One region of the Rhizobium sp. 10PS4 genome, then DNA from elsewhere that is predicted to be linked to it. Evidence: predicted binding sites of a transcription regulator. Region 1 holds the regulator's gene; the other holds the start of a gene.

Region 1 (4,232 bases):
CGCCGGGTCAGCCGTTTGGTTTCTCGCGGCATCGGATTTTCCTCTCATTGCATCGCTGCTCTGCCTGTTGGCGCTGACCTTGGCGGTTCTCATTGCCAGCCGCAGCCGGGCCGCGGTGCGGGCAACGCTGCTGGCGCTTTCGCTCGTGGCCTGCGGCATGGTCACGGCGCAGTTCGAGAGCCGGCGGGCTTCCACCGTGATCCTCGATTCCGCCGTGACGACGACGGTGACCGGCCGCGTCGAGCGGCGCGAAGGCGACGGTCGCGGGCGGTGGCGCTACATTCTTGCCGTCACCGGCACCGAGGCGCCACAGGTGAAGCGGCCGCCGGAACGTATCACCGCGATCGCCCGCGGCGCGGACGCGGCCTTCGAGATCGGCGATATCATCACCGGCAGGGCGCGGCTGACGCCGCCGGCGGGCCCAGCGCTTCCCGAGCTCAACGACTTCTCCTTCAGTGCCTATTTCGACGGCATCGGCGCCAACGGTTTCTTCTACGGTGCACCGACGAAGGTCGATGCGCAGGCAGGTCCCCAGGCTGCAAGATCGACAGCGGAAGCGCTGCTCGAAGGTCTCTACCGGCTGCGCAGCGGCATCGGCGACCGCATAAGGTCGATCCTGCCCGGCGACACCGGTGCTTTTGCCGCTGCTCTGGTGACGGACGAGCGGCGCGCCATTTCGGATGCGACGACGGAGGCGCTGCGCCAGTCCGGTCTGGCTCATATCATCGCCATCTCCGGTCTCAACATGGCGCTGTCGGCCGGCATCTTCTTCGTCGGCTTCCGGATGCTGCTCAGCCTCTTCCCCGGCATCGCTGAGGCCTACCCGACGAAGAAGATCGCTGCCGCCGGCGCGCTCATCGCCGTCACCGCCTATTTCCTGATCTCCGGCTTTGCGGTCTCTGCCGAACGCGCCTTCATCATGATGGCCATCATGTTGATTGCGGTCTTCTTCGACCGGCCGTCGATCAGCCTGCGCAATGTCGCGCTCTCCGCTCTCGTCATCATTGCCATTTCGCCGTCCGAGGTCTTGGGACCGAGCTTCCAGATGTCCTTTGCCGCGACATTGGCGCTGGTCTCGGGCTATCAGCTGTGGAAGGACCGGCGCGTCCGAGAAAACGCCTTCCTGAAGCTGCCGATCATCAGGCCGTTCGTTACGGTTGCCGGTTTCTTCGGCGGCGTCTTCCTGACCTCGCTGATCGGCGGTTTTTCAACCGCGCTGTTTTCGATCGAGCATTTTCATCGCCTGACCGCCTACGGCCTGCCGGCAAACCTCGCGACAATGCCGATCATCTCCTTCATCATCATGCCGGCAGGTCTGCTGGCGATGCTGCTCATGCCTTTCGGTCTGGATGTTTGGGCTTGGAAGATCGTCGGATTCGGCCTCGATTTGGTGATCGCGGTTGCAAAGACGGTGTCCGGCTGGGGTGGCAATATCGACGTGGGCCGCTTGCCCGCCTGGTATTTCGCCGTCGCCGTGGCAGGCTTTCTGCTGCTGACGCTGCTCCGCACCCGGTTGCGCCATGTCGGCACATCGATTATCGCGGTCGCAACGCTCATCCTGCTGCTTCTGCCGGGTCCCCGTCCGCCGGATCTGGTGATTTCGGAGGATGGCAGTCTCGTCGCGGTCGTCGCGGCGGCGGCAATGGCTTCCAACCGTGAAAGACCGCCGGACTTCATCTTCGACCAGTGGCAGAGAGCGCTGGTCCTGCCGGGGCATAATCCGCCGAAGATGCTGAATGGTCCTGCTATCCCGCCTGAGGGAGAAGACCGCCGCGTCAGGCTTTCCCGCGATCAGCAGAACGAAGCAAGGACCGCGATGCGGACGGCCGCAGCGGCCGGTGACGCAAACCGCTTTTCCTGCGTCAAGAAGGCCTGGTGCACATCAAGGCTTGGCAATGGTCAGGTGGTAACCGTCATCGACAATGCCGCCTATCTCGGCCCGGCATGCGACGCGGCCGATATCGTCGTGACGTCCGTGCGCCTTCGCTTCAACAACTGCCGCTCAGGTGCAACGCTCTTCACCGGCGAGACGCTGCGCAGGACCGGATCCGTCGAGTTGCGCTTCACGGACGCCGGCCCGGAGGTGGCAACCGCCTTCGATTCATTGTCGCGGCCATGGATGCGCCATCGCGCCTATGACTGGCGCAGCAACAGTTTTACCGAATCCGGCCTGGCCAATGTCAGTGATAGCGGCGAATGAGACCGACGAGCTTGCCCTGAACCTTGACGCGGTCCGGCCCGAAAATCCGGGTCTCGTAAGCCGGGTTGGCCGCTTCCAGCGCGATCGAGGCGCCCTTGCGGCGGAAGCGCTTGAGTGTCGCTTCTTCGTCGTCGACCAGAGCAACGACGATGTCGCCGGGACTTGCGGTGCTGCCGTTGCGGATGATCACGGTGTCGCCATCGAAGATGCCGGCGTCGATCATCGAATCGCCCTTGACCTCCAGCGCATAATGTTCACCGGAACCGAGCATGTCGGCCGGAACGACGATGTCATGGGTGTTGTTCTGGATCGCCGAGATCGGCACACCGGCAGCGATTCGGCCCATGACCGGCACCGAGACCGAGTTGCCGTTGTCGGCGACGGGTTTTGCGGGAGCAGGAGTGGCGACCGGCTGCAGTTTGCCAAGGCTACCCTCGATGACGCTCGGCGAAAAGCCGCGCCGGGGCTGAATGCTGGGGCTGTAGGCCTCCGGAAGCTTGATGACCTCGATCGCGCGGGCGCGGTTCGGTAGGCGGCGAATGAAGCCTCGCTCCTCAAGCGCAGTAATCAAGCGATGAATCCCGGACTTGGAGGCGAGGTCCAGGGCATCCTTCATTTCGTCGAAAGATGGCGGAACGCCGGATTCCTTCATGCGCTCATGAATGAAAAGGAGAAGCTCCTGTTGTTTGCGCGTGAGCATCGACGTTGTGACCTCGTGATTGAAACAAATCCAGAACAGACACTATATGTTCCATATGTGTTCCGCAAGTAGCTAAATTTCCGTAAAACTTGGCGCCAACTCGTTGAGATTTTTATTTTCATTCGCCGGATTGGCACAGAAGTCTTGCATTGAGGGACGCGCCATCGCACATCTCTTGCCGTTTCCAGGAGGGATATCATGAACGCGCATTCCGCCAAACCGCACCCGCTGGATCATGTCGTGCTGCCGGTCGTCAACATCGATCTGGCGCGCGAGAGGCTCGGCAAGCTCGGCTTCACCGTTGCCGCCGATGCGTGCCATCCCTTCGGAACGGAGAATGCCTGCGTCTTTTTTGCCGACAAGACCTATCTGGAGCCGCTCGGGATTGCGAACGTCGAGGAGAGCAACGCATCTGCGCGCCAAGGTAATGTCTTCACTGCCCGCAACCAGGCCTTCCGTTTCCGCTGTGGCGAGGAGGGGCTCTCGGGGCTGGCTTTCGGCAGCAAGGATGCCGGCATCGATCATCAGGATTTCGTCGGCAACGGATCGAGCGCTGGCGAGATGCTGCAGTTCACCCGGCCGATGACGATGCCGGACGGTTCCGAGACGATTGCCGGCTTTAAGCTGGCTTTCGCCGGCGACCTGCGCGCGCCTGATCTCCTGTTTTTCACCGTCGAGCGCGTCAATCCGCTACCGGCCGACCGCGCGGCGCTGGAGACGCATGCCAATGGCGTCACCGGCATAGTTGAGATCGCGCTTTGCACGCCAGAGCCGGCCGCCTTCGCTGCCTTCGTCAGCCTTGCCGTGGCGCAATCGGCAGTCGAGAAAACCGGTTTCGGCGTCGATATTGCGGCATCGAATGCGAAAATCAGCCTGATGACGCCGGAAGGGCTGGAGGCATATTTCGACGTCGCCGTCTCATCCGCAGATCGCGGCCTGCGCGGCCGGGCAATCCTCTTTGCTGTCGCCGATCTTGCCGTGACAGAAGCGCATTTGGCTGCTAACGGGGTGACATACACGCGCAAGAACAATCGCATTCTGGTGAAGCCCGCGCCCGGGCAGGGCACGCTCTTCGCCTTCGAGGAAACACGATGAGCACTGATACGAATTCCGAAGTCAGGATCGGCGAAGGCCAAGGCCAGGTCACCTTTTCCAATACCGGCCGTCTATCGCTGATTGCCGGTCCCTGCCAGATGGAGAGCCGCGACCACGCCTTCATGGTTGCCGGCACGCTGAAAGAGCTTTGCGGAAAGCTAGGCATCGGCCTCGTCTACAAGAGCTCCTTCGACAAGGCGAACCGCACCTCGCTCTCGGCCGAACGCGGTATCGGGA
Region 2 (4,232 bases), on a different contig from region 1:
AGTGCGGAAAACTAAGCTTGCGCACGTTGGTCGTGCCGCGGTCCGCCTCCATGCGGATCAGCTCTTCGAGATCGAAAGCCTTGCCCTTTGCCGCAAGTTTGTCGGCTTTTGCTTTGGCCGCCTTCTCGAGCGCGAAGCGCGGCGAGAGCAGTCCCCAGCGCGCATGGACCAGTTGCTTCTTGCCGTCGGCGGTGTTGCGGACGATCGGCCCCATCTGATCTGGGTTCATCTGGTAGGCGGGCATCAGGTTGATCAGGCTTTCGGCGTCCTGGGCCCATTTGGCGACCCAGTCCTTGTCTTCCATGCGATAAAGATTGCACATTGCAGGCCATCTACTCCGCTTGAGCTCGAATGGCGGACAATCTAGCGCATGGCGCTGATTTCGCTAGTCGAGCCGGAAGACGTCGGCATTGTCCTGGCGTTCTCGCAAGCCCTTGTAGGAGGGATGACGGAGTTTCCCATCCGACGTCCACGCGCGAAACTCGATCTCGGCGATCAGGGTAGGCTGGACCCAGGCGATATCGGCGCTTCCGGAATAGGACAGGGGCGGCTGCTTTCGCTTCCATCGCAGCATGTCCAGCATCTTCCGCAACCTTATGATCTCGGCTTGCCTGAAGCCCGTGCCGACGCTTCCGACGTGGACGAGATCACCATCGCAATACGCAGCAAGCACCAACGAGCCGAAGCCGGCAGGCGACGCCGCCGACCTCTCATAACCGACAATGAAGAAGGCCTCGCTCTGGATGCATTTGACCTTTACCCAATCTCCGGTCCGACCCGAGCGATAGGGCCGGTCGAGGTGCTTGCCGACGATGCCTTCCAAGCCGAGGCGGCAGATATGCTCCAGCAGGACAGCTGGTTCGCCATCAAGTGTTTCCGATAGCCTGATGGCGCCGACCTGGCCATTCCTTGGGCCGTCTAACGTGTCCTCGAGCAGGTGTCGGCGGGACCGGTATTCGATACCGCGCAGGTCGTGCCCGTCCAGATAAACAAGATCGAAAGCATAAAGGATGGCGTTAGAGGCGCGGTTGCCCGCTTGTTTGCCGGATGCGCCCAGCGATTGCTGCAGCAGCCCAAAATCCGGCCGACCCTCTTCGTCGAGCACGACCGCCTCGCCGTCGATGATCATCGTCGCCGGCCCGAGCGCGCGGGCGGCCTGCTCTATCGCCGGAAACCGATGCGTCCAGTCATGGCCGCCGCGGGTGAGGATCCGGATCCCTTGCGGCTCGATATGGACGGCAAGGCGATAGCCATCCCATTTCAGCTCCCAGCTCCACTCGCTTCCCTTTGGGGGACGGGACTTCAATTGCGCCAGCACAGGCTCGACGCGCTCAGGCATGGGATCGAAAGGGAGCTGTGGCTGGGCTGGATTTCGCTTGCCTCGCGGCCGGGAACGGATCGGGGCCTCGGTGTCACGAAGGAGAGGTTTTGATCTCGGAGGCTTCGGCATCCCGACAGTTCAGCAGAAAAATCTTAAAGACACTGTGACGATACCGACTTGTCCCCGCAATTCACACAAAGGGATTAGCGCTCACAAAGGCTCGGAAAAAAATACGCAGCCGCTATTGGGCTGATTCCCATGGGTATTCTGCTGATTTCTAATGTTCAGGATAATATTCCCATTCCTCCGGTTGCTTGACTCTTTAATTGCGTCGGAACAGAAAGAGAACATCTGCATTCTGTCTGACATGATGTCGGCCGCCAACACGACCTTGAAGGGAGCCGTGAACGATGACTGCTGCCCGTCAAAGGGTGATTTCCGATCTGCGCGAGCGCATTGCCTCGCTGGAGGGCGTGTCAGCCAGAAAGGCTGGCTGTCTCTCCTTCGGCGTGCCGGAAATCGATGCTGTCCTGCCGGGAGGTGGTCTGGCCTATGGCGCGCTGCACGAATTTGCCGGCGGCGGGTCGGGCACGGTGGATGGTGCGGCGGCGGCGCTCTGTGCCGCTGGCATCGCGGCCCGCACCAAAGGCCCGATCGTCTGGTGCCTGACGCGACCGGACCTGTTTTTTCCGGCACTCGCCCAGGTCGGCCTCCATCCCGACCGGGTGATCTTTGTCGAATCCGACCGGGAGGAAGACGTCCTGGCAAACATGGAGGAAGGGCTGTCCTTTGGTGGGCTCGGCGCAGTCGTTGGTGAACTCGTTCGCCTGCCGATGGTCAGCTCGCGCCGGCTGCAGCTGGCGGCCGAACGGACCGGGACAATGGCGCTCGCGGTCCGACGCTGGCGGCGACAGACGGAGGCGAATGATTTCGGGCAGCCGACGGCGTCGACCACGAGGTGGCGGGTGAGCGTCATGCCGTCGGAGGAATTGCCAGTGCCGGGTGTCGGAAGGGCCCAATGGTTGCTGGAATTGATGCGCGTGAAAGCGGGTGAATGTGCTGAGTTTCTCGTGAGGGCGTGCGATGACAAGGGTCGTCTCGATCTATCTTCCAGATCTGCCGACGGATCGCATTCGTCGCGCCGATCCCTCTATTCCGCCTGAACAGGCGATCGCCGTGATCGCCAGGAGCGGCTCGAAGCGCTGGGTGTCGGCCGCCGACGCAGCCGCCAGGAAAGCCGGGGTGCATGTCGGTATGCCGGCGGCGAAAGCACAGGCGCTGTTTCGCGGCCTGATGCTGATCGATGCGGATCCTGCAAAGGATGCCGCAGCACTCGAACGCATTACCCTTTGGGCGCTGACGCTCTATTCCCCGATCGTCGCAGTCGATGGGATCGACGGGATCGTCATGGACACCGAGGGTGCCGATCACCTGCAGGGCGGCGAGCTCGCCATGGTGACCAAGATCGCCAATCAGTTCCTGGCAAAAAAACTCACTCCCCGTGTCGCGATCGCCGATACCTGGGGTGCAGCCCACGCCTGTGCGCGTGCCATCAGCCGCGAAACGGTCATCGTGCCTTCAGGTGAGACTGTTCGCGCCGTCGAAAGACTGCCGATATCGTTGCTGCGCCTTCCCGGGAAAGTCGTCAGCGATCTGCGCACGCTTGGCTTCCAGACGATCGGCGAATTGGCCAATACGCCGCGTGCGCCGCTGACGCTGCGCTTCGGGCCGGAAATCGGCCGGCGGCTCGACCAGACATTCGGCCGATTGTCGGAGCCGATCGATCCGATACGCACCGCCGAGCTCGTCGAAGTGAGCCGCGCCTTTGCCGAACCGATCGGTGCTGCCGAGACCATAAACAAGTATGTCGGTCGTCTGGTCGTACAACTGATCGAGGAATTACAGAAACGCGGCCTTGGCGTTCGCCGGGCGGATCTGATCGTCGAGAAGGTCGACGGGACGCGGCAGGCAATCCGCGCCGGCACGGTCAAACCGGTGCGCGATGTCGCCTGGCTGACGAAGCTGTTTCGCGACCGGACGGAGAAGATCGAGCCCGGCTTCGGGATCGAGAAGCTCATCCTGGTTGCGGTCATAGTCGAGCCGCTGGAGGAGCGCCAGAAATCCTCCTCGCTGGTCGAGGAGGAAGTGAAGGACGTGACACCGTTGATCGATATCTACGGCAACCGCGGCCAGCGTGTGTATCGGGTGGCACCGGTTGCCTCCGACGTGCCCGAACGCAGCATCCAGCGGATCAGTCCTGCTGCCGACCCGGTCGAGGTCACCTGGGTCAGCCATTGGCGCCGGCCTGTCCGGCTGCTGGCCCGTCCCGAGCTGATCGAGGCGATCGCCTTGCTGCCGGACCGGCCGCCGGTCTCGATCACCTGGCGCGGCAAGCGCCGGAAGGTCAAGCGCGCCGACGGCCCGGAACGGATTTTTGGCGAGTGGTGGCAGCGCGACGCCGAGATGGAGGCGGTGCGGGACTATTTCGTCATCGAAGACGAGGCTGGCGAGCGTCTTTGGGTGTTTCGCTCCGGTGATGGCATCGATCCTGAAACCGGAAGCCACCGCTGGTTCTGCCATGGGATCTTCGCATGAGCTATGCCGAGCTGCAGGTCACGACCCATTTTTCCTTCCTGCGCGGTGCGAGCTCGGCGCAGGAACTGTTCGAGACCGCCAAGGCTCTCGGCATCGAAGCCCTCGGCGTTGTCGACCGCAATTCGCTTGCCGGTATTGTAAGGGCACTCGAAGCATCGCGCGCCACCGGTTTACGCCTCGTTGTCGGTTGCCGGCTCGATCTCGCCGACGGCATGTCGGTGCTGGTCTACCCGACCGACCGGGCTGCCTATTCCCGGCTGACCCGCCTCATCACGCTCGGCAAGTCGCGCGGCGGCAAGAACAACTGTATCCTGCA

What was found. Region 1 encodes LexA, which represses DNA repair genes until DNA is damaged. Its sites were predicted from a motif close to TGTTCNNNNTGTGTTCNG; they were not measured.
Region 2: RWJ89_RS28045 (ImuA family protein) is a predicted target of LexA. The motif match lies at 1,654-1,671, and genes of this name have one in related genera.

The regions. Positions count from the first base shown of each region.
Region 1 is NZ_JAWDIW010000004.1:202,497-206,728, reverse strand. Features, by position in the region: gene RWJ89_RS09060 (ComEC/Rec2 family competence protein) at 1-2,200, shown strand, start outside; gene lexA (transcriptional repressor LexA) at 2,181-2,900, opposite strand; gene RWJ89_RS09050 (VOC family protein) at 3,099-3,995, shown strand; gene kdsA (3-deoxy-8-phosphooctulonate synthase) at 3,992-4,232, shown strand, end outside.
Region 2 is NZ_JAWDIW010000016.1:131,736-135,967, forward strand. Features, by position in the region: gene RWJ89_RS28035 (SOS response-associated peptidase) at 1-322, opposite strand, end outside; gene ligD (non-homologous end-joining DNA ligase) at 386-1,450, opposite strand; gene RWJ89_RS28045 (ImuA family protein) at 1,732-2,484, shown strand; gene RWJ89_RS28050 (Y-family DNA polymerase) at 2,405-3,916, shown strand; gene RWJ89_RS28055 (error-prone DNA polymerase) at 3,913-4,232, shown strand, end outside.